2 regions of the Pseudarthrobacter oxydans genome follow, and region 1 is predicted to be linked to the other one. Evidence: riboswitches for the same ligand, from Rfam matches in the RefSeq annotation. Region 1 holds a riboswitch; the other holds the start of a gene.

Region 1 (15,494 bases):
GGGCCGAGGAGGTCCGCGGCGAAGTCGCTGAAGGATTTGTAGTTCAGGTTGCTCAGCAGCAGTTCGCCCATGGCCCGCATGACGAAGAACAGCATGAAGCCGATGATCATGTAGACGAAGATGACGGACGGCCCGGCCGCGGAGATGGTCTTGCCGGAGCCCATGAACAGGCCGGTGCCGATGGCGCCGCCAATGGCGATCAGCTGGATGTGCCTGTTGGTGAGTTGCCGCTCGAGATGCGGCTCCTGGTGGGAAGTAGTGGATTTAGTGGTCACGTGCTGCTCCTCGAATCAATACTGGGTGGAGTGCTGCGGAAGGGGATGCCTGTTCCGGCGTTGGGTGGACGCCATAGTCCGGCGCCGAAGCAAGGCTGTTGAAGCTGTAAAGGTGGATGCCGGCAATGTTGCCCGGCTGTGTTGCCAGCCCGGTGATCAGGCTGTCCGGCGAGTAGCGGTCCCCGCTCAGGAGTTTGCGGGCCAGCGGGCCCTTGCGGCTGAGGAATTTCAGGGAACTTCCGACGCCGATCTGCGTGGCGAGTGCCACCAGTTTCGTCCGCGGGACGGACCCCGCCACGCCCGCCCAGACGGGCAGGCGTACGCCTTCGCGGCGCAAAAGTGCCGCGTAGTCATGGATTCTTTCCGGGTCGAAGCACATTTGGGTGACCACGTGCGAGGCCAGGTCCTGCTTGGCCAGCAAGCCGTCCAGTAGGTCCAGGGGGCTGGCCACCGGATGGCCCTCGGGATAGCCGGCAACTCCGGCCCGCATGGTCCCGCCGGTGTACTGGGCGATGTCTTCCAGTACCGGAAGGGCGGAGTCGTACGTGCCTGCCGGCTGTTTCCGGTCGCCGCCGATGACGAACACCTCGCCGATGCCGGCGGCGTTGCAGCCCCGGATGATCTCGGTGAGCTCGGCGCGGCTGCGGATGCTCCGCGCAGCCAGGTGCGGGACCACGGTATAACCGAGGTCGGCCGCCTCCACCGCGGTGCGCATGGTCCGTTCGATGCCGTGGTGCGGCAGGCAGGTGACGCTGAGCGTGGTGCTCCGGGGCACCAGGGCCTGGACCTGCTCAACGATTCCTTCGGAAGGGATGATTTCGATTCTGATGGGGAACATCATTGGTCCTGTCTGGTCATCAGTTATGGAAAGCTTCAGCCTTGGGCAGGTCCCGCATCAGGCCGTGGCGGCGAGCAGTGAGCTGGCTTCCTGGCGGGTGGTGCCGGAGTCCTGGATGCCGTCGGCGATGTGGGCGAGTTCGGCGGGGATGTCCCGGCCCTTCTTCCGCATCGCGGTGGCCCAGAGCCGGCCGGCGCGGTAGGAGGAACGGACCAGCGGCCCGGACATGACGCCCAGGAAGCCGATCTCGTTGGCCTCGTCCTGGAGGTCCACGAATTCCTGCGGCTTGACCCAGCGGTCCACCGGCAGGTGCCGCTCGGACGGGCGCAGGTACTGGGTGATGGTGATCAGGTCGCAGCCGGCCTCGTGCAGGTCCCGCAGCGCCTCGGAGATCTCTTCCCGGGTTTCGCCCATGCCCAGGATCAGGTTGGACTTGGTCACCATGCCCAGGTTCCGGCCCTGCGTGATCACGTCCAGGGACCGCTCATAACGGAACGCGGGCCGGATCCGCTTGAAAATCCTCGGCACCGTCTCCACGTTGTGCGCGAAGACCTCGGGCCTGGAGTCGCAGATCGCTTCGATGTGTTCGGGTTTGCCGGAGAAGTCCGGGATCAGCAGCTCCACCCCGGTGCCGGGGTTCAGTTCGTGGATCTTGCGGACCGTCTCGGCGTACAGCCACACGCCCTCGTCCTCGAGGTCGTCACGGGCCACCCCGGTGACGGTGGCGTAGCGCAGCTGCATGGCCTGCACGGAGCGGGCCACCTTGGTGGGTTCGAACCTGTCCACCGGGGAGGGCTTGCCGGTATCGATCTGGCAGAAGTCACACCGCCGGGTGCACTCGGACCCGCCGATCAGGAACGTGGCTTCCTTGTCCTCCCAGCACTCAAAGATGTTGGGGCAGCCGGCCTCCTCACACACCGTGTGCAGGCCTTCCTTCTTGACCAGGTTCTTGAGCTGGACGAACTCCGGGCCCATCTGGACCTTGGCCTTGATCCAGTCCGGCTTCCGCTCCACCGGGACAGCCGAGTTGCGCTGTTCAACGCGCAAAAGCTTCCGGCCTTCAGGTGCCAATGTCATTAGTGTTCTTCCTTTTGCATTCGACTAGCATTCGACGACGTTGACGGCGAGGCCGCCCATGGCCGTTTCCTTGTATTTGGAGCTCATGTCCTTGCCGGTCTCCCGCATGGTCACGATGACCTCGTCCAGCGAAACCCGGTGCGAACCGTCGCCCCAGAGCGCCATCTTCGCCGCGTTGATCGCCTTCGCCGCCGCGATCGCGTTCCGTTCAATGCAGGGCACCTGCACCAGGCCCCCGATCGGATCACAGGTCAGGCCCAGGTTGTGCTCCATCGCGATCTCCGCCGCGTTCTCCACCTGCGCCGGAGTCCCGCCCATCACCTCCGCCAGACCGGCGGCGGCCATCGACGACGCCGACCCCACCTCGCCCTGGCAGCCCACCTCAGCCCCCGAAATCGACGCCTGCTCCTTGTACAGAACCCCCACCGCACCCGCGGCGAGCAGGAACTTCACCACCACATCCTCCCGGTCCACCCGGGACGCGTTCTCCATCCCCGGCGCGAAATGCAGCGCGTAATACAGCACCGCCGGGATGATCCCCGCCGCCCCGTTCGTCGGCGCCGTGACCACCCGCCCGCCCGACGCGTTCTCCTCATTGACCGCCAGGGCGATCAAATTAACCCACTCCTGCCAATACTTCGGATCATGAAACTCCCCGGCCCCGTCGCCTTCGTCCTCGGACCCGGCCGGCCGGGAGCTTTCCTTCCGCAGCCGGTCATACCAGTCCGGGGCCCGGCGGCGGACCTTCAACCCGCCCGGCAGCACCCCCTCACGCTTCAAGGACGCGGCCACACACCCCTCCATCACCGAATAGATATGCAGCAGGCCCGCCCGGATCTCCCCCGGCGTGCGGCTGTCCTCCTCGTTCACCCGCATCACATCACTGATGCCCAGCCCGGTCTCCCGGCAATGCTCCAGCAACTCCGCCGCGGTCCGGAACGGCAACGGCAGCTCCTTCTTCGACTCCTCCAGCTCCAGCTGGGCCGCGTCCTCCTCGCCCTCACGGACAATGAACCCGCCGCCCACCGAAAAGAACGTCGCCGCATGCAAAACCTCGCCCGACGCGTCGGAGACCGTGAACGTCATCCCGTTCGTGTGCCGCGGCAGGACAGTCAACGGCCGCAGCACCATATCCTTCACCCCATACGGCAACGCCACCGCACCGGCCAGCTGCAGCAACCCCGTCTCCGCGATCGCCGCCAGCCGCTCCTCCACCTCCTCCGGCAAAATCAGCTCCGGATGGAACCCCTCCAAACCCAACAAAATGGCCGTCATCGTCCCATGCCCATGGCCCGTCGCCGCCAACGACCCATACAAATCCACCCGCAACGACGCCACCCCCGCCAGCACCCCCGAAGCCTTCAGCTCCTCAGCAAAAACAGCAGCAGCCCGCATCGGCCCCACAGTATGAGAACTCGAAGGTCCGATCCCAATCGAAAACAGATCAAAAACGCCAACAGCCATGGTGGGATTCCTAACGAGACGTGTAATGGGTGGGTGGAGCGTCGCTAAGGCGACGTGGGCAGGAGGGGCCGGCGGAGCCGGGCTTTTCGGAAGCGTGCGTCAGAGGCGAGGAACGAGCCAGCACGCGTGAAAAGTCCGGTCCGCCGTCGCGGACGCAACCGAGGTCAGGACAGTGGTGCGACGCCCGGGTAGAGCGGGTGCGCCGAAGCCAGGACGTCGACGCGGTGACGCAGCCCCGAAAGGTCGGCGTCGGCGTCGGCCGTCAATGCCTCGGCGATGATGTCCGCGACCTCGCGGAAGGCGTCCTCGCCGAACCCGCGCGTTGCCAGCGCAGGCGTGCCGATCCGGAGGCCGGAGGTCACCATCGGTGGCCGCGGGTCGAAGGGGACGGCGTTGCGGTTGACCGTGATGTCGATGGCCGCGAGGCGGTCCTCGGCCTGCTGCCCGTCGAGCTCGCAGTTGCGCAGGTCGACCAGGACCAGGTGCACATCGGTGCCGCCGGAGACCACGCTGATGCCCTTGGCCGTGACGTCCGGCTGGACCAGGCGCTCGGCGAGGATCCGGGCGCCGGCAAGGACGCGCTGCTGGCGCTCCTTGAACTCGGCGGACGCGGCGATCTTGAACGCCACGGCCTTGCCCGCAATCACGTGCTCCAGCGGTCCGCCCTGCTGTCCGGGGAACACAGCCGAGTTGATCTTCTTGGCGGTGTCGGCGTCGTTCGTCAGGATGATGCCGCCGCGCGGACCGGCGAGGGTCTTGTGCGTGGTGGACGTGGTCACGTGCGCGTGGGGCACCGGCGACGGGTGCAGGCCGGCGGCCACGAGCCCGGCGAAGTGCGCCATGTCCACCATGAGGTAGGCGCCCACGGAATCAGCGATGCGGCGGAACTCGGCGAAGTCCAGCTGCCGGGCGTAGGCGGACCAGCCGGCCACGATCAGCGCCGGCCTGGTCTCCTGGGCCAGGCGCTCCACCTCGGCCATGTCCACTGTGTGGGTGTCCTCGCGGACGCCGTAGGGGACCACGTTGTAGAGCTTGCCGGAGAAGTTGATCTTCATGCCGTGGGTGAGGTGCCCGCCGTGGGCAAGGTTCAGGCCCATGATGGTGTCGCCCGGCTTGATCAGCGCGTGCATCACCGAGGCATTGGCCTGGGCGCCGGAGTGCGGCTGCACGTTGGCGAACCCCGCGCCGAAGAGCGCCTTGATCCGGTCGATGGCGAGCTGTTCGATGACGTCCACGTGTTCGCAGCCGCCGTAGTAGCGCTTGCCCGGGTAGCCCTCGGCGTACTTGTTGGTCAGCACCGAGCCCTGCGCCTGCATGACGGCCACGGCGGTGTGGTTCTCGGAGGCGATCATCTCCAGGCCGTCGCGCTGGCGGGTGAGTTCGTCGTCGATCTTCGCGGCGATCTCCGGGTCCAGGGTGGAGAGGTCCGCGTCGAGACTCGGCGAAACCACCTGCTCGAAGGCCGTCACTGTACCGGTGCCTGCTGCCGCGCTGCTCACAGTTCGCCGCCGTTGGCTGCCGCGTATTCCTCAGCGGACATCAGCGGGCCTTCTTCGGTGACGGCCACCTTGAAGAGCCAGCCGGCGCCGTAGGGATCGTTGTTGATCAGGGCGGGGTCGGAGACCACTTCGTCGTTGATCTCGACAACTTCGCCGGTGACGGGAGCGTAGAGGTCGGAGACGGACTTGGTGGACTCCACCTCGCCGCAGGTCTCCCCCGCGGTCACGGTGGAGCCAACCTCGGGGAGGTCCACGTACACGATGTCGCCGAGGGCTTCGGCAGCCACAGCCGAGATTCCGACGCCGGTGGGCCCGGATCCGTCAGCAGCAACCCATTCGTGCTCGGCGGAGTACTTCAGTTCAGCAGCAACTTTTGCCATGTGTTTTTCCTTAGGTTCGTGTTTGAGAAAGTGAGAGAGCGTCGGCCCAAAACCCGCATTAGGTGAGAGAGCGTTGGCCCAAAACCCGCATTAAGTGAGAGAGCGTCGAGGGTCGGCGAGGCTGGCATCCGGCAGCATGCGTCAAAGCGACGAAGGAGCAGCATGCAGAGGATGTCAGCCCCGCCGGAACCCGGAGTTACTTGGCGCGCTTGTAGAACGGGAGTGCTACTACTTCGAAGGGCTCCGGCTTGCCGCGGAGGTCGATGTCCAGGGCAGTGCCGGGTTCTGAGTGTTCGACGTCGACGTAGGCCATCGCGATCGGGTACCCGAGGGTGGGTGAAGGCTGGCCGGAGGTCACCTCGCCCACCACGTTGCCGTCCTTGAGGACCGGGTAGTGGCTGCGGCCGGCGCGGCGGCCCAGGCCCTTGAGTCCCACGAGCTTGCGGCCGGACGTGGAGCCTGCGCCGAGTGCTTTGAGTTCGGCGAGCACGGCCTTGCCCACGAAGTCGGATTCCTTGGCCAGCGAAACCACGGGGCCCAGGCCGGCTGCGTAGGGGTTGCCTTCGCGGGAGAGCTCGTTGCCGTAGAGCGGCATGCCCGCTTCGAGGCGGAGCGAGTCGCGGCAGGCCAGGCCTGCGGGGATGAGCCCGTGGCCGGCGCCAACTTCCAGCAGCGCGTCCCACAGGCCGGCGGCGTCCTCATTGGGGATGTAGATCTCGAAGCCGTCCTCGCCGGTGTACCCGGTGCGGGCCAGCAGCAGGTCCTGCCCGTTAATTTCCACCTCGACGGCCGCGTAATACTTCAGCTCCGTCACCAGGGAGTGTTGATCCGCAGGAACGAGCGTCAGCAGGATGGCCTCGGCGTTCGGTCCCTGCACCGCGATGAGGGAGGTCTCGGCGGAAACGTCGTTTACGGTGACGTCGAAGCCGGCAGCCCGCTCGGCCAGCGCTGCGGCAACCACCGCAGCGTTGCCGGCGTTGGGCACCACAAGGTACTTGTCTTCACTCCGCCGGTAGGAAATGAGGTCGTCGATGATGCCGCCGTCTTCCTGGCAGATAAGCGAGTACTTGGCCTTGCCCACGGCAACCGCGGACAGCTTGCCGGCCAGGGCGTAGTCCAGGAAGGCTGCGGCGTCCGGGCCGGTAACCCACACTTCGCCCATGTGGGAGAGGTCGAACAGTCCGGCGGCGTTGCGGACAGCGTGGTGTTCGGCCAGCTCGGAGTTGTACTTCAGGGGCATCTGCCAGCCGCCGAAGTCGGTGAAGGATGCGCCGGCAATCTTGTGCTGCTCATAGAGCGCGGTGTAGTTCTCAGTCATCACGGAATCCTTAGTTCTCAAACTCGGAAAGAGGCGGGCAGGAGCAGACCAGGTTGCGGTCCCCTGCCGCGCCGTCGATGCGGCCGACGGGCGGGAAGTACTTGTCCTGCCGGAGCGATGCCACCGGGAAGGCGGCCTGTTCGCGCGGGTACGTCCGGTCCCATTCAGAGGAGACGACGGCGGCGGCCGTGTGGGGTGCGTTGCGCAGCGGGGACTTCTCAACGGTGAAGTCGCCGGCGGCCACCTGGTCGATTTCCTTGCGGATGGTGATCATGGCTTCGATGAAGCGGTCGATCTCCGCGAGGTCCTCGGACTCGGTGGGCTCCACCATCAGGGTGCCCGCCACCGGGAAGGACAGCGTGGGGGCGTGGAAGCCGAAGTCGATGAGCCGCTTGGCCACGTCCTCGGCCGTAACACCCGTGCGGGCGGTCAGCTCGCGCAGGTCAAGGATGCACTCGTGCGCAACGAGGCCGCTTTCACCGGTGTAGAGGACCGGGAAGTGCTCGTCCAGGCGGGCTGCGACGTAGTTCGCAGCCAGGAGCGCGGACTTGGTGGCCTCGGTCAGGCCCTGCCCGCCCATCAGCTTCACGTAGGCCCAGGAGATCGGGAGCACACCGGCGGAGCCGAAGCGCGAAGCGGAAATCGCGACGCCATGCCCGGCTTCATGGGCGGCCTTGTTCGCGTCGCCCGGCATGAACGGTGCCAGGTGTGCCTTGGCAGCAACCGGGCCGACGCCGGGTCCGCCGCCGCCGTGCGGGATGCAGAAGGTCTTGTGCAGGTTCAGGTGCGAGACGTCGCCGCCGAACTTGCCCGGCTGGGCGAGGCCTACAAGTGCGTTCAGGTTGGCGCCGTCAACGTACACCTGGCCGCCGGCGGCGTGGATCGCGTCGCACACCTCGCGGACATCGGAGTCGTACACGCCGTGCGTGGACGGGTACGTGATCATGATGGCCGAGAGGACGTCCTTGTGGGCCTCGATCTTGGCCTGCAGGTCGGCGTGGTCGATGGTGCCGTCTGCAGCGGTGGCAACAACCACAACCTTCATGCCCGCGAGCACGGCGGAGGCGGCGTTGGTGCCGTGCGCCGATGCCGGGATCAGGCAGACGTTGCGCTGCTGGTCCCCGCGGGAGTGGTGGTAGCCGCGGATCGCCAGCAGGCCGGCGAGCTCGCCCTGGGAGCCGGCGTTGGGCTGGATGGATACCTGGTCGTAGCCGGTGATTTCGGCGAGGTCGGCTTCCAGGCCCGCAATCAGTTCGCGCCAGCCCTCGGTCTGGGAGTCGGGGGCGAACGGATGGATGGAGGCGAACTCCGGCCAGGAGATGGCTTCCATCTCGGCGGTGGCGTTCAGCTTCATGGTGCAGGAGCCCAGCGGGATCATGGTGCGGTCCAGTGCCAGGTCCCGGTCGGAGAGGCGGCGGATGTAGCGCAGCAGCTGGGTCTCGGAACGGTGCGTGTTGAACACCGGGTGCTGCAGGTAGCTGGAGGTGCGCAGCACCGATTCGGGCAGCTCGAAGCCCTCACCGGACACAACCGGACCGGCGCCAAAGGCGACGGCAACCGCGGCGAGGACCTCCGGCGTCGTGGTTTCATCAACGGACACGCCAACGGTGTCCGCGTCGATGAGGCGCAGGTTGATGCCGCGGGCTTCGGCGGCGGTGATCACCTTGGCGGCCTTGCCGGGAACACTGACCGTGAGGGTGTCGAAGAAGGTGTCGGACACCAGTTCGCGGCCGGCGGTCTTCAGCGTGGCGGCCAGGGCGCGGGCGTTGTTGTGGACAGTCTCGGCGATCGCCTTCAGGCCGTCGGGGCCGTGGTAGACGGCGTAGAAGGAGGAGACGATGGCCAGCAGCGCCTGGGCGGTGCAGATGTTGGACGTGGCCTTCTCGCGGCGGATGTGCTGCTCGCGGGTCTGCAGTGCCAGGCGGTAGGCGGGGACGCCGGCGTTGTCCTTGGAAACGCCCACGATGCGGCCGGGGAGGGTGCGTTCCATGCCGTCGCGGACGGCCATGTAGGCGGCGTGCGGTCCGCCAAAGAACAACGGCACGCCAAAGCGCTGGGTGGAGCCGACGGCGATGTCCGCGCCCTGCTCGCCCGGCGGGGTGATGAGGGTGAGGGCCAGGAGGTCGGCAGCGACGGTGACCAGCGCGCCGCGCTCCTTGGCTTCGGCGATGACGGCGGACTGGTCCCAGACGCGGCCGGAGACGCCGGGCTGCTGCAGGACGACGCCGTTGATGTCGCCGTCGGGAAGTCCGTTGGTGAGGTCTGCGATTTCCACCTCGAAGCCCAGGGCTTCGGCGCGGCCCAGCACGATGGCGATGGTCTGCGGCAGGAGGTCGGCGTCGAGGACGGTCTTGCCGTCCTTCGCAGTCTTGGACTTGTTGGCGCGGCGCATCAGCAGCACGGCTTCGGCGACGGCGGTGGCTTCGTCGAGGAGGGAGGCGTTGGCCACCGGGAGCGCGGTGAGGTCCTGGACCATGGTCTGGAAGTTCAGCAGCGCCTCGAGCCGGCCCTGGGAAATCTCGGGCTGGTACGGGGTGTAGGCGGTGTACCAGGCGGGGGCTTCAAGGATGTTGCGGCGGATCACCGGCGGGGTCACGGTGTCGTAGTAGCCCTGGCCGATCATCTGCACGGCCATCTTGTTCTTGCCAGCCAGCTTGCGGAGCTCGGCGAGGACCTGCACTTCGCTGAGGGCGCCCTCAAGGGTGAGCGGCTTGTCCTGGCGGATGGAATCCGGAACTGCGCTGTCCACGAGGCCGTCAAGGGTGTCGTAGCCGACGGCCTTGAGCATGGTGTCGATGTCGGACTGGCGGCGCGCGCCGATATGGCGGTCTGCGAAGGTGGTTGGGGACGATTGAACCGTCATGAGAGGAACTCCATAATTCAGGTGGCAACCGGTGCCACTTTGATTCGGGTTCCTCCCCGCTCTGTATTGGACCTGAGAGTTTTGCGTTGCCCTGCCGTTCAGCGGGGCGCCACTTGCACCGTCGGTGAGCCCGGTTGCCCGGACTGCTTTCCAGAGTTGCCTTGCCGCGGCGGTACGTGGGCCTGAGAGATTCCTGGGGAGGATTTGCTCCTACGGCGCCTGCAGAACGTACCGGCAGGACTCTCCCGCCGCAGATCATAAGCACGTGCCACTGGTCGGTGACACGGCTCACACCTTACCGGGTTATGGGGCTGGATGCAAAATCCGCGTCTTTCCAAGGCAGGCTTACGACGGCGGGACGCGCCGGACGTGCTCGAAGGCATCAGGTGCACGGAGACAGTGCAATTAGGAAGCTTCCGGAAGTTCTAGCGGGAGGCTTCCCTGCCCAGCCGGTACCCCGCCCAGAACGCCAGGACGAGCAGTCCGACGACGGCGACGGCCAGGCCGATCTGTGTACCTTGGGTAACCAAGGCGATGCCGCTGCCGCTGAAAAGCTGGTTGCTCAGCGGCGCGTAGGCGAACCAGCCGAAGCTGGCGTCCGCGTTGCTCCATGCGACGAGGCACCCCGCCACTACCGTCACAAGGCCAGCGATGGGAACGACGGCGGCAAGAGCCCGGGCAGGCGGCGGAGTTTTGCGGTCTTCAGGTGCGTTGTTGTCCCCCATGCAGGCGAGTCTAGCCGGGCCGCCCCCGGCGTCCGGCTCAGGGGCAAGACAGGCTCCGGGCAGCGGGTTTAGGCTGGGCGGATGTTGACCATCGGCAGCACCGTCCTCGGCGTCAACGACGTCGCCCGCGCAACCGCCTTTTGGCACGCCGCCCTCGGCTACGTCCCGCAGGAGCCCGGGGACGAAACCTGGGTGATCCTGGTGCCGGCTTCGGGCCCGGGAGCGCAGCTCGCCCTCATGCTCAGCGAAACGCCGGTCCAGGAGCACCCGCGCATTCACCTGGACCTGTATGCGGACGATCAGGGCGCCGAGGTGCAACGGCTGGTTTCACTCGGCGCCCAGCGCGTCGACTGGGACCTGTACCCGGAGAACCCCGATTTCGTGGTCCTCGCCGACCCCGACGGCAACAGGTTCTGCGTCGTTGACAAAAGTCCGCGGTAGCCCCGCCGTCGAACCTTGAACTTCCGGCCGGGTCAGTTTTCAGGCAGTTGCCCGGCCAGCCCCTGCAGTGATGGTTCCCGGCCCAGCTCCACATGGGCGAACGCCAGCGCTGCCGCAAGTTCGGCCTTGCCGTCATAGATGGCCCGGCACAGGCTCAGGTGCTCCGCGCACTGGACCTGGGGATCACGGTGCCCGGTCAGGGTGAAGAGCCACTGCATCCTGCCCAGCAGAGGCTTCATGGAGTACTCGAGCAGCGAGTTGCCTCCCATCGAGACGATCTCCGCGTGCAGGGCCGTGTTGATGAGCGGGATCTCCGTGTGGTCGTGGCGCAGGGTTGCTTCTTCGGCCTTGTCCATCATGTGCTGCAGGCGCGCTGTGGACTCACCCCGGGCGGCGGCCTGGGCGGCGAGCCGCGCGGCGAGGACCTCGAGGCTGAGCCGGACATCAAAGAGTTCATTGACGTCCCTCAGGGTGATCTGCTTGACGGTGGCCCCGCGCCGTGGCGAGGTGTCAATGAAACCTTCGGCTTCCAGCTGCTGGAGGGCTTCGCGGACGGGGACCCGGGAAACGTCCAGGGCCTGTGACAGCTCGCGTTCCCTGAGCCGTGAACCGGGCGCGAAGTCACCCGAGATGATCAACTCCCGGATCCGTGCACGGGTAGCATCAGCCGAAGACGCGGGTGCGTCCGCCTGGGTACTCAAAGATGCCTCCTGTTGGTTCCAGTGCCCTGCTTCCGGGCTGCCTCAGTTATTCAGCTCCACGCGGGTGCCGACCCCCTGGTTGAGGGCAGCGTCATACAGGAGCCTCCCGATGGCAAGGTCCTGCAGGCCGATACCCACCGAATTGAACAAGGTTATGTCCTCATCCCCCAGACGGCCTGCTTTTGTCCCGGCCGCCACGTCACCAAGTTCGGCTTCCACATCGTCAAAGCCCATGACGCCTTCAGCCACAGGGACGATCAGTCCCCCTGACTTCGCTTGGGCCGTGGCCAGGCTGTCCACGAAGACCCGCGCCCGCGCCATACCCGCTGAGTCAATCTCCCGGTGGTCAGGCCGCGGACGGGATCCGACGGCGTTGACGTGCAGTCCGGGCTGGAACCACTCCCCCTTGACCAGCGGCTCAACCGCTGGCGTGAGGGTGCACAGCACGTCCGAGTTCTCAACAACTTCCTGCACACTGGCGGCCCGCGTGATGTGCAGCCCGTATGAGGAAATCCGGTCACAGAACGCAGCGACCGTCTCAGTGGAACGGGACCACACCACGACATTTTTTATCGGCAGGACGGCCAGCATGGCTTCCACATGTGCCACCGCCAGGGCCCCCGCCCCCACCAACCCCAAGGTGGCACTCCCGGGCCTGGCAAGCAGCTTCGTCGCCACCGCGCTGGCAGCGGCCGTACGGACCCGGGTGGGGACTTTACCGTCCAGGATGGCCAGTGTTTCACCGGTCAGCTGGCTTACGAGCATGATGGTGGACCGCTGCGAGGGCAGGCCGGCCCCACCGTTGGACGGGATGTCCGCCAGTAGTTTCACGGATGCCAGCTCCTCCGGCCCGGACAGCGCCGCCATCGGCAGGAACCGGGCATCCGACGACGGCAGGAGGAGCGAATCCGGCGCGGGCTGGACAGCGGTACCTCGGCTCAGGCCGGCAAAGACGCGTTCGACGGCGGCAATGGTTCCGGGCATATCGGCCAGGGTTTCGAGCTCGGAGGCTTTAAGGATCAGGGTCATGGGGTCGCTTTCGGAATGGAAGGGGGCGTTAGCTTGGGCGGTCAGGGTTGGCGGGGAAACCCCGCCCTGAGAGGCACGGTGGCTCAGAGGCTGTTCCTGACAAGGACTCCCTGCGCCACCACGGCCCGGATTCCTTCCAAGGCAGAGCCGCTGGACAGGGGATCAGAGTCCACAATGACGGCGTCCGCGAAGGAACCGGGCACCAGCCGGCCGGCGTTTTCACTCCAGCCCAGCAGCGCGGCGGCATTGACCGTGGCGGCCCTCAGGGCTTCCAGGGGGGAAAGCCCGGCCTCACTCAACAGGCGGACTTCCGTGCCGATCGGAGTCACGTCGGATCCGAACGAGTCCGTCCCCGCAACGACGGTCACGCCGGCATCATGGGCGGCTTTCACGGCTGCTTTGATGATGGGTGTGTACTCCTTGCCCCGGGCGGCAAGGATTGGGTTGGACGAACCCGCCATGCTGGTGATGGCATCCATGGTGGGCGTGAAGTACGTCCCCTGCCTGGACATCCGGGAGATGGTCTCTTCGGTGACGAAGACTCCGTGCTCGATGCTGCGCACCCCTGCCCGGACCGCGCCGTCTATCCCTTCGGCACTGTAGGCATGGCACAGCACCCCCGCTTTGCCTGCCGCCTTGACCACGGCGGAGAGCTGATCGTAGTTGTAGACCAGCTCACGGGGATCCTGCTCCGGCAGGCCCGCCCGGGGGTTGGCCCTTGTCTTAATCACCTGCGCGCCGCGGTTCAGGTTCACGCGCGTGAGGTAGGCGAGATCGCCCGTTTCCCTGACACCGCCAGCCAGGGAGGCAAGGGGTGCAAGGTCAGGGTCGGCGAGGAGCGAGTCCCCCAGCTCGGGTGAGACGAACAGCCCGGCAGGGCTCATCCGGGGCGAGGCTCCGGCGGCCCAGGCAGGCAGGGCGGCCAAGGCGACGTCCTGGTAAAAGCTGCTCGAGCCGCTCCTGACGCTGGTTGCTCCGCCCTGCAGAATGGCGCGCGCATCCGACAGCGCGTTCGCATGGACATGCACGTCGATGAGTCCTGGAATGACCCAGCGGCCGGAGGCGTCCACCACGTGTGCCCGCCCGGCAAGCGCGGCCACTGCACGTCGCGTTTCCTCCCGGGTACCGACCGCACTGACCTTTCCTCCTTCCAGCACCAGGACTCCGTCATAGACAGCGTCGCCGGTCTGGGGATCCACGATGGTGCCCCCTTCGATGATCATCGGCGGCGGCGAAGCGGGACGCCCACGGCGGCCGGGGCCTGCCGTGTTGCCCTCCGCTTTCGCCGCCGGGGCATTTCCCAGCTGGGCGGCAAGGCTGGCCACCGAGATCCCGGCGAGGGCGGCTGCTCCGGCGAGGATCCCACGGCGCGGAACGGCCGGGGAAGGGAGGGCGGCGGGGGTGTGGTCGTGCAAGCACATGGTTTCTCCAAAGGGATGAGCCCTGCGGCGGAAGCGCGGGGTCCGTGGACGGGTCAATGTCAAGCGATTGGCGGGGGCGGTCGAGCTTCGCCCCCTACGTACTGGTGGCCCCGAATGCGTTCACAATAGCCCCACTGGTATACCAAGGACTAGCGTGGTCGTGAACGCGAATTGCCGGAGCCAGGTTAGGAAACGCCTGCCGGAGCGACGATGTCCGCTGGCGGATACGCGGGCGGAAACAGCTCATCAGGGTCCCGGCGCCGGCTGTCCCGCTCGGAGTAGGCTGCCCGCATCCGGTCGAACAGTTGCTGCCCCTCGGCCCGCAGGGACTCGAGGTCCAGGCCGGGCAGGGCGCCGTCGACGACGACGGCACGCCCGGCCACGAAGGTATCGGTCACCTGGCGGGCCGTGCCGTTCAGCACGAGTGTGCGCAGCGGGTCCTCGACGACACCATCTGCGAAGCTGGCCAGCGAGACTACCGTAATGTCCGCCTGCATACCGGGCGCAAGCCTTCCCAGGTCCGGCCGCCCAAGGGCCGTGGCCCCGCCGAGGGTGGCGGCGTCGAAGTAGTCAGCCAGGGCGCCTGCGTCGGGCCTTTCCTCGACCAGCCGGGTCAGGTGCATCCCCACGTCGATGCCCCGAATCAGGTCCGGAGGGAAGGAATCGGTGCCCAGGCAGAGATTGACGCCGGCCTCGCGGAAACGGTCGAATGACACAAGCTGCTTCTGGTAGCGGAAGGACGTCAAGGGGCAGTGGACAATGCTGACGCCGTGCCTGGCCAGCAGGTCCAACGGGCCTCCGGCGGCCGCCGCAGCAGGATTCCTGGCGTCAATCACCACGCCGTGAGGAATGAGGAGGCGGGTGCCGAAAAGGCCCGTGGATTCCAGAAGTTCCAGCACGCTGCGCCCGGCAGAGCGCAGCAACAGCCCGTCTTCCAGGGGAGATTGCAGACAGTGCAGCCGCACGAGGGCGTCCCGCTCACGGGCAATCCGGGCAGTCTCCCGCATGAGGTTTTCGGACAAGGTCTCAATCCGGCACGGGAGCAGGACGCCCGTGATAAGCGGGTCCGCGAGGTCAGCCGCAAAGTCCAGGAAATCCTGTGCGTCCTGCAGCCCGGCAACCCCGCGGGCCTCATCGAAGTGGACTTCGCGGTCCCCCGCCGCAGTGGTGACGTGGACCCCCGACCGGTAGGCCGGCCCGAGGTAGCCCCGGAGTCCGATCCGACGGCTGGTCCGCGCCATGTCCACCAGTTCATCGAGCCCTTCGGCCCAGGAGCTGTGGATCTCCGAGGCAATCGGCATATAGGTGGTAATGCCGTGCAGTGCCAGTTGCGCCAGCGCGAACTCCCGCACCTTGGCGCGTTCAGCCGGGCTGAACACATCCCGGCGGTTGTTGGCGAAGTAGTTCTCGGACCACAAGTGGCCGGCGGCAACTTCAGGCGAAGGCCACGAGTCGAGGATGAG
Region 2 (15,494 bases), 1.5 Mb from region 1:
AGCACGCCATCGGGCGGCTGGGGGACGCCGCCGGCACCCTGACGGCGGAGGCGGCAGCCTGGACCGGGCTGCCGGAGGGCATCGCCGTGGCCGTGGGAAACGTTGACGCCCACGTCACGGTCCCTGCCGCCAAGGCAGTGGAAGCCGGCCAGCTGGTGGCCATCATGGGCACCTCCACCTGCCACGTCATGAACGGCAACGAACTGCGGGAAGTGCCGGGAATGTGCGGGGCAGTGGACGGCGGCATCGTGCCGGGCCTGTGGGGCTACGAGGCCGGGCAGTCCGGCGTGGGGGACATCTTCGGCTGGTTCACCAAGTACGGCGTCCCGCCCGAATACCACCAGGCTGCCAGGGACGGCGGGCTGGGGATCCATGAGTACCTCACCGAACTGGCGTCGCGGCAGGCCATCGGGGAGCACGGCCTGATCGCACTCGACTGGCACTCGGGCAACCGCTCGGTGCTGGTGGACCATGAGCTGTCCGGCATCGTGGTGGGCCAGACCCTCGCCACCAGGCCCGAGGACACCTACCGCGCCCTGCTGGAAGCCACGGCCTTCGGAACCCGCACCATCGTGGACGCCTTCCGCGACGCCGGGGTTCCGGTCAGGGAATTCATCGTGGCCGGCGGCCTGCTCAAGAACAGGCTCCTGATGCAGATCTACGCGGACGCCACCGGCCTTCAGCTGTCCACCATCGGCTCGGAGCAGGGTCCGGCCCTGGGATCCGCCATCCACGCCGCCGTCGCCGCCGGAGAATACGCTGACATCCGGGAAGCTGCCGCCGCCATGGGTTCCGAACCCGGTGAGGTCTACACGCCCATCCCGGAAAACGTGGCCGCTTACGAGGAACTCTTCCAGGAGTACAAGGCCCTGCACGACTACTTTGGCCGCGGCGGCAACGACGTGATGCACCGGCTCAAGGCCATCCAGCGCAAAGCTGCCCGGACCGCCCTGCCCGGTGCCGGCTCCGCCGCCGAAACGGCCGTGGAGGTGTCCGCATGAGTGCAGGGAATGGAACCGGAACCGGGATCCTGGAAACCATCGCCCGGGTCCGTGAAGAAGTGTGCGCGCTGCATGCCGAGCTGACCCGCTACGAACTGGTGGTGTGGACCGCGGGCAACGTTTCCGCCCGGGTGCCGGGCACCGACCTGATGGTCATCAAGCCCTCCGGGGTCGCCTACCAGGACCTGACCCCGGAGCAGATGATCGTGACCGACCTGCACGGCACGCCCGTCAGGGGCACCAACGTCGGTGGCGGCGGCACGGTGGACTGGGGCAACCCGCCGCTGTCTCCGTCGTCGGACACAGCAGCGCACGCCTACGTCTACCGGCACATGCCGGAGGTGGGCGGCGTGGTGCACACCCACTCCACCTACGCCACCGCCTGGGCTGCGAGGGGGGAGGCCATCCCGTGCGTGCTGACCATGATGGGCGATGAGTTCGGCGGCTCCATCCCGGTGGGCCCGTTCGCGCTGATCGGCGACGACTCGATCGGCCACGGGATCGTGGAGACGCTGAAGAACTCCAATTCACCGGCTGTCCTGATGCAGAACCACGGTCCCTTCACCATCGGCAAGGACGCCCGCTCCGCCGTGAAGGCCGCCGTGATGTGTGAGGAGGTGGCCCGCACCGTCCACATTTCCAGGCAGCTGGGCGAGCCCCTGCCCATCGACCAGGGCTCCATCGACTCCCTCTATGCCCGCTACCAGAACGTCTACGGCCAATAAAAAGCACAGGCCAGTAATCCAGCGCCGCCACATCACTTCCCAGGAGAATCCATGAGCACCGCAGCAAACACTTCCCTCGACGGCTACGAGGTCTGGTTCCTCACCGGCAGCCAGCACCTGTACGGGGAGGAAGTCCTCAAGCAGGTGGCCGCCCAGTCCCAGGAGATCGCCAACCAGCTCAACGCCAATTCCGCCGTCCCGGTCAGGATTGTCTGGAAGCCTGTCCTCACGGATTCGGACGCCATCCGGCGCACGGCCCTGGAAGCGAACTCGGATGATTCCGTGATCGGTGTAACCGCCTGGATGCACACGTTCAGCCCGGCCAAGATGTGGATCCAGGGCCTGGACCTGCTGCGCAAGCCGCTGCTGCACCTGCACACCCAGGCCAACCGGGACCTGCCGTGGGCGGACATCGACTTCGACTTCATGAACCTGAACCAGGCCGCGCATGGAGACCGCGAGTTCGGGTACATCCAGTCCCGCCTGGGCATCGCCCGGAAGACCGTCGTCGGGCACGTCTCCAACCCTGACGTGGCACGCCAGGTGGGTTCCTGGCAGCGGGCCGCCGCCGGATGGGCCGCAGTCCGCACCCTGAAGCTGACCCGCTTCGGCGACAACATGCGCAACGTCGCCGTCACCGAAGGCGACAAGACCGAGGCGGAGCTGCGCTTCGGCGTCGCCGTGAACACGTGGTCCGTCAACGAGCTCGCCGAGGCCGTGCACGGCGCGGCGGAGGCCGACGTCGACGCCTTGGTGGCGGAATATGAGGACCTTTACGACGTGGTGCCGGAGCTCCGCGCAGGCGCGGCCAGGCATGAATCGCTGCGGTACGGGGCCCGGATCGAACTCGGCCTGCGCAGCTTCCTGGAGGCCAACGGCTCCGCCGCGTTCACCACGTCCTTCGAGGACCTGGGCGCCCTGCGCCAACTTCCCGGCCTCGCGGTGCAGAGGCTCATGGCCGCCGGGTACGGCTTCGGCGCCGAAGGCGACTGGAAGACCGCCATCCTGGTCCGCGCCGCGAAGGTGATGGGCGCAGGCCTGCCCGGCGGTGCCTCGCTCATGGAGGACTACACCTACCACCTGGAACCCGGGTCCGAGAAGATCCTGGGCGCGCACATGCTGGAAGTCTGCCCTTCACTCACGGCATCGAAGCCGCGCCTGGAAATCCACCCGCTGGGCATCGGCGGCAAGGAAGACCCGGTCCGCCTGGTGTTCGACGCCGATGCCTCCCCGGGCGTCGTCGTCGCCCTGTCCGACATGCGGGACCGTTTCCGCCTGGTGGCAAACGCCGTCGACGTCGTTCCCCTGGAGCAGCCGCTGCCCAACCTGCCCGTGGCCCGCGCCCTGTGGGAGCCCAAGCCGGACTTCGCAACCTCCGCCGCGGCATGGCTCACCGCCGGCGCCGCCCACCATACCGTTCTCTCCACCCAGGTGGGCATGGCAGTGTTCGAGGACTTCGCCGAGATCGCCAAAACCGAACTGCTGACCATTGACGAAGGCACCTCCATCCGGCAGTTCAAGAAGGACCTCAACTGGAACGCCGCCTACTACAAGCTGGCCGGCGGGATCTGATCCCGTGGCACGGCTGAGCTCCCGGCCCCTGCCACGGACTAGAACGCCGTGACGCGCGGCAAGCCTCGCCGGCTGCCGAGGCTTGAGGACGTGGCGGAGCTGGCCGGGGTCTCGCACCAGACCGTGTCACGGGTGGTCAACAACCACCCCAACGTGAGCGCGGGGACGCGGGAAAGAGTGGAAGCGGTGATAGCCCGGCTTGGCTACCGCCGCAACACCGCAGCCCGGAGCCTGGTCACCCGGCGCTCGCAGACCATCGGGGTCCTGGGCAGCGAGCTCTCCCAGTACGGTCCTGCCAATACATTGCTGGGCGTGGAACGCGCTGCAAGGGACGCGGGATATTTCGTCAGCGTCGCCGCGTTGCGGGAGGTCAGCCGTGACGCGATCCTTGACGCCGTCAGGCACTTCCTGGACCAGTCGGTGGACGGCATCGTGGTGATCGTTCCGCACCTTGAGACGCTGGCGGCGCTGGCGGAACTTCCCATCGGAGTGCCGGTGGTGGCCGTGGGACCCGATGGGAACGACACGGTTGGCGGCGTCAGGGTGGACCAGCGCCGCGGGGCTGAACTGGCCGTGCGGCACCTTATCGGGCAGGGGCACGTCCGGATCGGGCACGTCGCGGGGCCGCAGGACTGGATCGATGCCGTGGCGCGCGCCGACGGCTGGCGGTCCACCCTTGCCTCTGCCGGACTCGATACGGACCTGATCATCGAAGGTGACTGGAGCGCCGGCAGCGGCTACGAAATCGGCCGGCGGATCGCGGCGACCCGCCGGGCAACTGCCCTCTTCGTGGGCAACGACCAGATGGCCTTGGGAGTCCTGCGCGCACTGACCGAGGCCGGCATCAAGGTGCCGCAGGACGTGTCCGTGGTGGGCTTCGACGACCAGCCCGAGGCCGGCTACTTCAGTCCGCCGCTGACGGTGGTCCGGCAGGACTTCGAGGAACTGGGCCGGCGGTGCATGCAGATGATGTTCACGGCGTTCGACGGCACGGAAGGACCCCGGACACTCGTGGTGGAGCCGGAACTCGTCCTGCGCAGCAGCACGGCGCCGCCCGCCTGAAAAGTCCGCCCGGAGACCGGGCCGGCAGCTGATTTAATCCGGGGGAGACCGCCGCGAAACGTGGCCACAACAATCGCTGCGTAGGTTTCATTGCATGACGGACACCCTGCTCATCCGGCTCCGCGACTGGCTGCTGGATACGTTCACCTACGAATCCGAGTCCAATGCCGCCGGCGCCATGGCCGACGCCAGCCGGTGGGGCTGGCTTCCGGCCTTGAGTGGAGTGTCCCTGGGCGCCGACCAGGCCCGGTCCGAGCATGCAGGAACAGCGGGTGGAAGCGGCGGAATGTCTGCTTAGCCACACTATTGCGCCAGTAGGGCGATAATGCCCTAAACTGCTGCACTGAGGTGCCTGAATGGCGCTGCGCAGCAACGAAAGTGAACAGGCTATGGCTACCGATTACGATGCTCCACGCAAGCAGGAAGAAGAGTCGCCCGCCGACTCTCTTGAGGCCCTCCAGGCGTCGCGGAGCGGCAACGCGCAGACAGCGGTTATCGATGTCGACGAGAACGACACTGCCGAGGGCATTGACCTGCCGGGTGCGGATCTTTCCAACGAGGAACTGACGGTCATTGTTGTTCCCGAGCAGTCCGATGAGTTCACCTGCTCGTCGTGCTTCCTGGTCCGCCACCGCTCGCAGGTTGCCCGGGAAAAAGACGGCCTGAAGTACTGCCGCGACTGCGAAGGCTGACCCTTCTTCCGGATTGCCCGGCGCCGGCCACCCCCTTCGGGTGACCGGCGCTTCTTGTCTCCTGCCGCCGTCGTTATCCCGGTAACGGCAAGGTGCCGGAACAATGCCGAAAGAACACGGAACGGGTTCCAAACGGGCCGGCGGGAAGCCATGTTTCGGCTCTCGCTATACAGGGGCGTGATGAAGGGCGCCGCGGGTTAACGGTTGCGTGGCGAAGCGGCAACAAACCTCGTTTCGCGCCGTAAACGCTCCTACTCTTGAGCTATCCATTCGCTCCACACATGGGTGGCTCCAAAATGAAAAAGTTCTACACCTGGCTGGCTGCCATCCTCCTGGCGGCCGGGCTGGGAATCGTGGTTCCGGGTCCCGCCTCCGCTTCCACCTCCTACTGCGGGCTCGTATGGGGGTCTTTGGCCAAGGCCGACCAAAGCATGAGCACCGCCACCGTCACCAATGTCCGGACCGGGCAGCACTACTGCTTCGACAGGATGGTGGTGGACCTCAACGGCGCCGTTGCGGGTTATACCGTGCGGTACGTTCCACAGATAGTCCAGGACGGGTCCGGCTTTGCCATCCCCGTCCGGGGGAACGCGCGCCTGCAGGTGACGGTGAACTCGCCCGCCTACGACGAGGACTACAACTCCACCTACAACCCGCCGAACCAGGCTGAGCTCTCAAACGTTGCCCGCTACCAGACTTTCCGCCAGGTGGTCCTTGCCGGCAGCTATGAGGGCTACACCAGCATCGGGCTGGGCGTACGGGCCCGCCTGCCGTTCCGGGTCTTCACCCTGGACGGGCCGGGCTCCGGGTCGCGCCTGGTGGTTGACGTGGCGCACTACTGGTGACAGTCAGGCAATCAGCACCGAAGGTGCCGTTCCCCCGGTTTCCAGGGGAACGGCACCTTCCTTCGCCGGCGGTGACGGCCTCCGGAAGCCTCCGGAAGCGTCCGCGCCTTACTCCGGGACCACCAGTGCGGGGGTATCCCGCTTAAGGGTCTCGCCGCGGAAGAAGCCGGGGCGGACCTTGGCCATGATGAGCATGACGACGGCACCGGACGCCAGGATGCCGACGCCCAGGACAAAGACCAGGCCCACCCCGAACACCTCCGAGCCGCTGCCGAACTCCGGCGCCCAGCTGTCCACGGCGGTCTGCAGGAACACTACGAACAGGCCCACGCCGCCCAGCACCGGGCATACCAGGCGGAGGAGGAAATGGCGCATGCTGTTGAACAGGCTGTGGCGGAAGTACCAGGCGCAGGCCAGGGCAGTGAGGCCGTAGTAGAAGCAGATCATCAGCCCGAGCGCCAGGATGGTGTCATTGAGGACATTCTCGCTGACCACGTGCATCACGGCGTAGAAGCCCGCGGACATGATGCCGGCGGCAACCGTGGCGAAGCCCGGCGTCGCAAACTTCCTGCTGACCCGGCTGAACGGCTCCGGAAGCGCGCCGTAGTACCCCATGGCCAGCAGGCTGCGGGACGGCGACATGAACGTGGACTGCAGGGACGCGGCGGAGCTGGACAGCACTGCCATGGACATAAGGATGGCGAACGGACCCATGATGGGAGAGGCCAGTGCCGTGAAGATGTTTTCGTGGATCTCGGTGTTGTTCAGGCCGTTGCCGGTATCACCTACGCCGGCGAACATCATGGTGGCGATGCTCACCGTCAGGTAGATCGCCAGGACGATCACGGCGGTCAGGGTTCCGGCCAGTCCTGCCGTCCTCTTGCCGTTGGAGGTTTCCTCATTGACGGTCAGGCAGACGTCCCAGCCCCAGTAGACAAAGATGGACAGTGAGATGCCTGCGGCGATCTGCCCGAAGGTCTCGATTCTGGTGACGTCGAACCACTCCCAGCTGAACGGGATGGCAGTGTCAGAGGCGGACCAGTTGGCGAAGGCCATGCCTACAAAGAGACCCAGGACAAGCAGCTGGAATCCCACCAGGCTGTACTGGACCAGCTTGGTGGTGTGCAAGCCGCGGTAGCTGACCCAAACGGCCAGGGCCACAAACACAAAGCAGGTCAGCACGTTCAGGGCCTTGTTTGCCGCCAGGTCGGCGAGCTCCGGCGAGCCCGTCAGCTGGGAAAGGAAGAGGTAAAAGAAGTCGACGGCGACTCCCGCGAGGTTGGAGAGCACAATGATGTTGGCCGCCAGCAGGCCCCACCCGCCCATCCAGCCAACCCACGGGCCGAAGGCCTTGGTGACCCAGGTGAAGGTGGTGCCGCTGTCCGGGGAATCGGCGTTGAGTTCCCGGTAGGCAAGGGAGACCAGGATCATGGGGATGAAACCGATCAGGAAGATGACGGGCAGCTGGAGCCCGGCTTCGTTGACCGTGGGGCCAAGGGCGCTGGTCAAGGTATAGGCGGGGGCGATGGTGGAAATGCCCAGGACGACGACGGCGAGGAGTCCCAGCTGCCCGCCCTTCAGTCCTTTGGGGCTCGTGCCGGCGGCTGCCGGTGAGGGCCTCCCGGAGCCGTAGGCGGATGTGCTGGTGCGGATGGTCTCGGTCATGGCACCACTTTCTGGAGAAGTTGAGACGACGGTCACTATATGAATGGCGTTCATTTAGTATGGAGGGGAGCGCCTCAGGAAGCAAGGAAAATAATGAACGGCGTTCTTTTGTTTCGGTTGTGAGCGATTTAGTAAGCTCACTGAGAAATTCCCCGCGAGCCCTCGGCCGTGCCCGATGGTGCTGGTAGCGTCGGGCTTACTGGACCAATTGAGGAGGATGCATGAAAGCTTCACCGACACTGACCAACAACCTGCAGGCCGTGCTCGCCGACCTGATTGAACTGCATATCCAGGGCAAGCAGGCGCACTGGAACATTGTGGGAACCAACTTCCGCGACCTCCACCTGCAGCTGGATGAGATCGTTGACGCTGCGCGCCAGTTCGCCGACGACACCGCCGAGCGGATGCGGGCCCTCCACGCCCTGCCTGACGGCCGCAGCTCCACCGTGGCCGGGTCCACCAGCCTGGCCCAGTTCCCTGACGGCCTGATCAGCACCAAGGATGCGATCGAGCGGATCGTGGCTGCCCTTGAGGCTGCCGTTGGCACCATGCGCAAGGTTCACGATGAGGTGGATGAAGAGGATCCCACCACCGCGGACCTGCTGCACGAGTTCATCGCCAAGCTGGAGCAGTTCGCCTGGATGGTCAATGCTGAAACCATGAAGCCCACCGCGAGCGTTACGGCGCCGGACTCCAAATAGCAGCACCCGCGGCGAAGCGGCCTGCCCGGCGCCCGCAGCCGGAGCCACACGCTCCGGCTGCGGGCGCTTTGCTGTCTCCGGCGGGGGCGCGCCTTGCGGCCTTCAGTTGGCTGCCTTGGGCACCTTCCGGAGTACGACGGCGGCGAGGACTGCCGCCGTCGCCATCAGTACCAGCCCAATCGCTGCGGTGACGTGCACCCCTGACTCGAAGGCCGAGCCGGCGGCCTGCCGGAGGGTGCTGGCCATGGGGCCCGGCAGGCCGGCCGCCAGTTCCATGGCTCCAGCGAGGGTCTCTCGGGCGTGCGCGGTGCTTTGGGCGGGGGCGGTTTCTGCCAGGCCGGCCGGAAGCCGCAGGTTGTGCTGGTAGGAAGCCGTGAGGATGGAACCCAGCACGGCGGTTCCCAAAACGGCGCCAATTTCGTACCCCGTCTCGGAAATCGCTGCCGCCGCCCCGGACTTTTCCGGCGGCACGCTTCCCAGGATGAGATCGTTGGAGATGGTCTCCGCCGTCCCCACGCCCAGTGCAAGGACCAGCAGCGCGCCGAGGAGCAGCGCGGGCCCGCCCCCGGTGCTTCCGAAAGCCACCATGCTGTAGCCGGCGGCGCTCATGGCGAGTCCTGCCGCCACCACGAAGCCCGGCCGTACTTTCCTCACCGCCGGCACCACGGCAAGGCCCGACACCATGGTGGCCACGAGTGCCGGGACCATGGCCATTCCGGCAGCCGAGGGGGACATGCCCTCAATGAGCTGGAGGTGCTGGGCGAGGAAGAGGATAAAGCCGTTGAATGAAAACAGGGCCAGGATATTGGCAGTGATGGCCATGCTGAACACCCTGTTCCGGAACAGGGGCAGGTCCAGCAGCGGACTGTGCAGCCGCTGCTGCCTGCGTACGAAGGCCGCGCCCATTGCCAGGCCGAGCGCCATGGTTAAGAGGGCTGTGGCGCCCGGGCCTTCGGTGGCCAGGTCCTTGATCCCGTAAACCATGGGAACCATGGTGAACAGGGAGAGCAGGATGCTGGGCACGTCCACCCTGCCCGGTGACGGGTCCCTGGACTCCGGGATGAAGGCCGGGCCCAGGGTCAGGAGCGGCAGCATGATGGGCACTGCCACCAGGAGTACGGCTCCCCACCAGAACTGTTCCACCAGCCAACCGCCCAGGATGGGCCCCAGTGCGGCGCCGCCCGAGAATCCGGCGGCCCAGATGGCGATGGCCAACCTCCGACGGTTGGGGTCCGGGAAGATGTTGCGGATCAGGGACAGCGTGGCGGGCATCAGCATGGCGCCGAAGAAGCCAAGGAAAGCCCTGCCTGCGATGAGCCATCCGGCGCTGGGGGCAAAAGCGGTTGCTGCCGAGACTGCGGCAAAGCCGATGCTGCCGATGACCAGCAGGCGGCGCCGGCCGATCCTGTCGCCCAGGCTTCCCATGGCAACCAGCAGCCCGGCCAGCACCAGCGGGTAGGCGTCCACAATCCACAGCAGTTCTACCCCCGAGGTGCGGAGGGCGGCGGCAATGGCAGGCAGGGCGAAGGACAGGGCCGTGTTGTCCACGGCTACCAGCAGGACCGGGAACATCAGCAGGCCCAGCGCCAGCCAGTCGCGCCAGCTGCCCCCGGGCAGGCCTGGCGCGGGCAATGCGGTTGGAGCCGGGCGGATGGTGCTCTGTTGGGAGGCGGCGGGCATGATCATGCTTTAACTATACCGTCTGGACGGTATAGTTAAGAAACAGCTTCGTGACCATGCATGATGGGAACCATGGCCAGAAAACCCGTTGCGCGAGATGCCGTCCTGGATGCCTTCGAAGAACTCCTGATCGACGTGGGGGAGCGGGCTGCCACCCTGGACGCGGTGGCCAAGCGCGCGGGCGTCTCCAAGGGGGGCCTCCTGTACCACTTCCCCAACAAGGAAGCGCTGATCGCCGCCACCCTTGAACGGCTGGACCGCCTGGCAGGGGAGGACCTCGCCGCCATGGCCTCCGCGCCGGAGGGGGCGGCGGCATACTTCATCAAGTCGTCGCTGTGGTCCGATACTCCAATGGACCGCTCCTTTGTTGCCGTGACGCGGCTGGCGGAGGTGGCCCACGAGGAAGCCCGCCGCCGCTTCGCCGCCATCCAGCAGCAATGGCTGGAGCTTATCGGACAGGACGTGGGCACGCCCATGGCAAAGGCAGTGCTGTACATGGGGGACGGGCTGTACTTCAACGCCATGTGGGAAAGCGGGCCGTCCGGGAAGGCGGGGAGCAGGCGGGCGGACGTGGCGGAACTCCTGTCAGCCGTGGAGCGGCTACGGGGCTAGCTGACATTTGCCCCCGGGCCCGCGGCATAGGAGAATTGTGCTGTGTGCGGGCCGTTACCCGTACGCCAAGACAACCCAAATGAATAGCCTTTGATCTGCGGCGGGAGAGTTCTGCCAGAAGGTACAAGCAGGCGCCGTAGGAGCAATACCTCCCCAGGAATCTCACAGGCCCATGTACCGCCGCGGCGAGGCACCTCTGGAAAGCAGCACGCCGTCCGCTTTGAGGTCCGTTCCCCGGATCCCTTGACTGACGTGCTCACCGACGGTGCAAGCGGTGCCCGCGTGTTCAGGCAACGCGGAAACTCTCAGGTACAGATACAGAGCGGGGAGGACCCGAATCGATGTGGCGTATCCTGCGCCGCCTTAGTTATGGAGTTCCTCGTGACTGTATCTCCGGCCTCCGCCGTTCCGGCCACTGCCACCCCGGCAACTGCCGAACCCGCTTCTGCCGCCACCTTTGTTGACCGGCACATCGGCGCAAGGCGCAAGGCCGACGTCGAAACCATGCTCAAGGCCGTGGGCTACGACACCGTGGACGCGCTGGTTGATACCGCCGTCCCCAAGGACATCCGGCAGGACTCTGCGCTGGAACTGGCAGGTGCGCTGAGCGAGGTGGAGGCCCTCACTGAGCTCCGCCGGCTGGCCGGCAAGAACAAGACCGCGGTGCAGATGATCGGCCAGGGCTACTACGACACCGTCACGCCGCCGGTGATCCGCCGCAACATCCTCGAGGGCCCGGCGTGGTACACCGCATACACCCCGTACCAGCCGGAGATTTCCCAGGGCCGGCTCGAGGCGCTGCTGAACTTCCAGACCATGGTGCAGGACCTGGTGGGCCTGCCCATCGCCAATGCCTCCCTGCTGGACGAAGCAACGGCCGTGGCCGAGGCCGTGCTGATGATGCGGCGGGCCAATAAGAACGCAGATGCCCGGGACGGCAAGACTGTGCTGGACGCCGACTGCCTGCCGCAGACCATTGCCATCGTGAGGGGACGGGCAGAGGCACTGGGCTTCGAGGTGGAAGTGGCCGACCTTTCCAACGGACTTCCCAACGGCGCCATCAATGGTGTGGTGCTCCAGCAGCCGGGCGCTTCCGGCCGCGTCTTTGACCACGCCGCAGTGATTGCCGACGCCAAGAGCCGCGGGGCGCTGGTGACCGTGGCCGCCGACCTCCTGGCCCTCACCCTCATCACGCCTCCCGGCGAGCAGGGCGCGGACATCGCCGTGGGCTCCGCCCAGCGCTTCGGCGTCCCGCTGTTCTACGGCGGCCCGCACGCGGCCTACATGGCTGTGCAGAAGGGCCTCGAACGCTCCATGCCGGGCCGCCTCGTCGGTGTCTCGAAGGACAACGCCGGCGTTCCCGCCTACCGCCTGGCACTCCAGACCCGCGAGCAGCACATCCGCCGCGAGAAGGCCACGTCCAACATCTGCACCGCCCAGGCGTTGCTGGCCATCGTGGCTTCGATGTACGCCGTGTACCACGGCCCGGAGGGCCTGAAGGCGATCGCCCAGTCAGCACACTCCCACGCGAAGATGCTGGCCGCGTCCCTCAAGGCCGCCGGTTTGGACGTGCTGCACACCAGTTTCTTCGACACCGTCACCGTCTCCGTGCCGGGCAAGGCTGCCGGGATCGTCGCTGCCGCCGAAGCCACGGGCATCAACCTGCGCCTCATCGACGCGGACACGGTGGGCTTCTCCGCCGATGAAACGACAACATCAGAAATTGCCGCCGGGGTGCTGAAGGCCTTCGGCGTCCCGGCCGCCGCGGACGGCGAGGGAGAATTCGCGCTGGACGCCGCCGTCGTGCGTTCCTCCGGGTACCTGCAGCACCCGGTGTTCAACACGCACCGTTCCGAAACCCAGCTGCTGCGCTACATCAGGAAGCTATCGGACCGTGACCTTGCGCTGGACCGCACCATGATCCCGCTGGGCTCCTGCACCATGAAGCTGAACGCCACGGCCGAGATGGAAGCCATCTCCTGGCCGGAGTTCGCCTCCATCCATCCGTTCGCCCCGGACTCCCAGACGGAGGGCTGGCGCGAACTGATTGCCGACCTCGAGGCGCAGCTGACCGAGATCACCGGGTACGACCAGGTGTCCATCCAGCCCAACGCCGGCTCGCAGGGCGAGCTCGCCGGCCTGCTGGCGATCCGCGGCTACCACCACTCCCGCGGGGACCAGCAGCGCAACGTCTGCCTGATCCCGGCATCGGCGCACGGCACCAACGCCGCGTCCGCAGTCCTGGCCGGCATGAAGGTGGTGGTGGTGGCCACGGCACCGGACGGAACTATCGACCACACTGACCTGTACGCCAAGATCGAAGCCAACAAGGATGCCCTGTCCTGCATCATGATCACGTACCCGTCCACTCACGGGGTGTATGACGCCGACGTCCGTGAAGTCTGCGACGCCGTCCACGCAGCCGGCGGCCAGGTATACATCGACGGCGCCAACCTCAACGCGCTTGTCGGCCTCGCCCAGCCGGGCAAGTTCGGCGGCGACGTCTCGCACCTGAACCTGCACAAGACCTTCTGCATCCCGCACGGCGGCGGAGGACCCGGCGTCGGACCCGTTGCTGCCAAGGCACACCTGGCACCGTTCATGCCCGGCAACGCCGCCACCTGGACCGAAGGCAACGACGTGCCGATTTCGGCGTCAAAGTACGGCTCCGCGGGCGTGCTCCCCATTTCCTGGGCGTACGTGAAGCTGATGGGCGGCCACGGACTCACCGAGGCCACCAAGTCCGCGCTGCTGGCAGCGAACTACGTCGCAGCCCGCCTGAACGATTTCTTCCCGGTCCTCTACACCGGCGAAGGCGGGCTTGTGGCACACGAGTGCATCCTTGACCTGCGCGAGCTCACGGCACGGACCGGGGTCACGGCCGAGGACGTGGCCAAGCGGCTCATCGACTACGGCTTCCACGCCCCCACCCTGGCCTTCCCCGTCGCGGGGACGCTCATGGTGGAGCCCACGGAGTCCGAGGACCTCGGGGAAATCGACCGCTTCATCGAGGCCATGATCGCGATCCGCGCCGAAATCGACCAGGTGGCGGACGGTGACTTCACTGTTGCAGACAGCCCGCTCCGGAACGCTCCGCACACGGCCGCGGCGGCGATCAGCAGCGACTGGGACCGCGCCTACCCCCGCGAGCAGGCCGTATTCCCGGTGAAATCGCTTAAGCAGGACAAGTACTTCCCGCCGGTGGGCCGCATCGACGGCGCAGCGGGGGACCGGAACCTGATCTGCTCCTGCCCGCCGCTTTCCGAGTTCGAAAACTAAGGACACGCTCCATGGCTGAGAAGCACACTGCCCTGTACGACGAGCACAAGAAGCTGGGCGCATCCTTCACCGACTTCGGCGGCTGGCAGATGCCGCTCAAGTACAGCTCCGAGCTCGCCGAACACCGCGCCGTCCGGAAGAGCGCCGGCCTGTTCGACCTCTCCCACATGGGCGAAGTCTGGGTGACCGGGACGGACGCGGCCGCCTTCCTGGACTACGCGCTGGTGGGAAAGCTCTCCGCCATGCCCGTGGGCAAGGCCAAGTACTCGCTGATCTGCCAGGAGGACGGCGGCATCATCGACGACCTCATCACGTACCGCCGTCCCGCATCCGCCGGGAGCGCAGAAGGCAGTACCGACCGCTTCCTGGTGGTCCCCAACGCCGGCAACGCCGCAGTGGTGGCTGCTGAGCTTTCCAAGCGGGCTGCCGGGTTCGATGTGGAGGTGGATGACGCCTCCGCCGTGACGTCACTGATCGCCGTCCAAGGCCCCATGGCGCAGGAACTGCTGCTCCGACTGGTCCCCGCAGCCCGGCACAGCCAGGTGACGGAACTGAAGTACTATGCCGCCGTCGAGGTCCCGTTCCTGGTGGGCGGCGCCGGACTGGACCTGCTGCTCGCACGCACAGGCTACACCGGCGAGGACGGGTTTGAGATCTTCGTGTCCAACGACGACGCCCCCGGCCTGTGGCAGGCACTCGTCGCCATTGCCGAGGACGGGGAGCTGACGCCCGCCGGGCTGGCCTCGCGCGACTCACTCCGGCTTGAGGCAGGCATGCCGCTCTACGGGAATGAGCTCTCCCTGCAGGGCGATCCCTTCGCCGCTGGCCTGGGACCCGTCGTCGCACTGTCCAAGGAAGGCGACTTCGTGGGGAAGGCGGCGCTCGCCGCGAAGAAGGACGCCGGCGCCGGCTCCACCACAGGCCGAAGGCTCGTCGGGCTCAAGGGACTCGGCCGCCGTGCAGGCCGGGCCCACTATCCGGTCCTCAAGGACGGCAAAGTGGTAGGCGAAGTCAGCTCCGGCCAGCCCTCACCCACCCTGGGGTACCCCATTGCCATGGCCTACGTGGACGTTGAGTTCACCGCTGTTGGCACCACCCTGGATATCGACCTGCGAGGTAAGGCAGAGCCGTTCGAAGTCGTCGACCTGCCGTTCTATAAACGCGCCAGGTAGGGCGCCTCCCCGTGGTCACCTTGGCCGGCAAGATCGTGGTTGCGTCCGCGTCGGCGGACCGGACATTTTCACGCCTGCTGCTCCTTCGTCGCTTTGACGCAGGCTTTCGAAAAGTCCGGCTCCGCTGACGCTCAGCGGGTCCTTCGCTCAGGTGAGTGGTCCAGGCGACTGGGTGGATTCCGGAGACGTGCTCCCCGCCATTCCCCTCGCCTCGCAAGCTCGGCCAGGGAACCCGAACGGCGTGGGCCCGGGCACGCGGAGGAATTCGGTCACCCGCCACCCAACCCCGCCACGAACTCTCTAGTTAGGAACCAAGCGCATGGCTGTTGGCGTTTTTGATCTGTTTTCCATTGGGATCGGACCTTCGAGTTCTCATACTGTGGGGCCGATGCGGGCTGCTGCTGTTTTTGCTGAGGAGCTCAAGGGCTCGGGGGTGCTGGCGGGGGTGGCGTCGTTGCGGGTGGATTTGTATGGGTCGTTGGCGGCGA

The links. Region 1 has a riboswitch for glycine ahead of gcvP (aminomethyl-transferring glycine dehydrogenase). Riboswitches for the same ligand answer to the same signal wherever they lie in the genome.
Region 2: linked by a shared signal. The riboswitch ahead of gcvP (aminomethyl-transferring glycine dehydrogenase) and the one ahead of gcvP (aminomethyl-transferring glycine dehydrogenase) in region 1 are both predicted to bind glycine.

Annotation. Positions count from the first base shown of each region.
Region 1 is NZ_CP139438.1:3,801,522-3,817,015, forward strand. It holds gene cycA (D-serine/D-alanine/glycine transporter) at 1-275, opposite strand, end outside; gene SMD14_RS17390 (methylenetetrahydrofolate reductase) at 265-1,116, opposite strand; gene lipA (lipoyl synthase) at 1,171-2,190, opposite strand; gene SMD14_RS17400 (L-serine ammonia-lyase) at 2,215-3,654, opposite strand; gene glyA (serine hydroxymethyltransferase) at 3,819-5,153, opposite strand; gene gcvH (glycine cleavage system protein GcvH) at 5,150-5,533, opposite strand; gene gcvT (glycine cleavage system aminomethyltransferase GcvT) at 5,730-6,851, opposite strand; gene gcvP (aminomethyl-transferring glycine dehydrogenase) at 6,862-9,714, opposite strand; glycine riboswitch at 9,875-9,972, opposite strand; gene SMD14_RS17425 (hypothetical protein) at 10,140-10,439, opposite strand; gene SMD14_RS17430 (VOC family protein) at 10,521-10,880, shown strand; gene SMD14_RS17435 (GntR family transcriptional regulator) at 10,913-11,581, opposite strand; gene SMD14_RS17440 (ornithine cyclodeaminase family protein) at 11,624-12,610, opposite strand; gene SMD14_RS17445 (amidohydrolase family protein) at 12,694-14,031, opposite strand; gene SMD14_RS17450 (amidohydrolase family protein) at 14,217-15,494, opposite strand, start outside.
Region 2 is NZ_CP139438.1:839,478-854,971, forward strand. It holds gene araB (ribulokinase) at 1-1,001, shown strand, start outside; gene SMD14_RS03900 (L-ribulose-5-phosphate 4-epimerase) at 998-1,726, shown strand; gene araA (L-arabinose isomerase) at 1,778-3,298, shown strand; partial or broken gene SMD14_RS20255 (hypothetical protein) at 3,288-3,350, shown strand; gene SMD14_RS03910 (LacI family DNA-binding transcriptional regulator) at 3,347-4,360, shown strand; gene SMD14_RS03915 (hypothetical protein) at 4,455-4,658, shown strand; gene SMD14_RS03920 (DUF4193 domain-containing protein) at 4,750-5,052, shown strand; gene SMD14_RS03925 (hypothetical protein) at 5,349-5,897, shown strand; gene SMD14_RS03930 (APC family permease) at 6,006-7,562, opposite strand; gene SMD14_RS03935 (Dps family protein) at 7,784-8,263, shown strand; gene SMD14_RS03940 (MFS transporter) at 8,366-9,943, opposite strand; gene SMD14_RS03945 (helix-turn-helix domain-containing protein) at 10,016-10,555, shown strand; glycine riboswitch at 10,647-10,745, shown strand; gene gcvP (aminomethyl-transferring glycine dehydrogenase) at 10,925-13,834, shown strand; gene gcvT (glycine cleavage system aminomethyltransferase GcvT) at 13,846-15,006, shown strand; gene SMD14_RS03960 (L-serine ammonia-lyase) at 15,326-15,494, shown strand, end outside.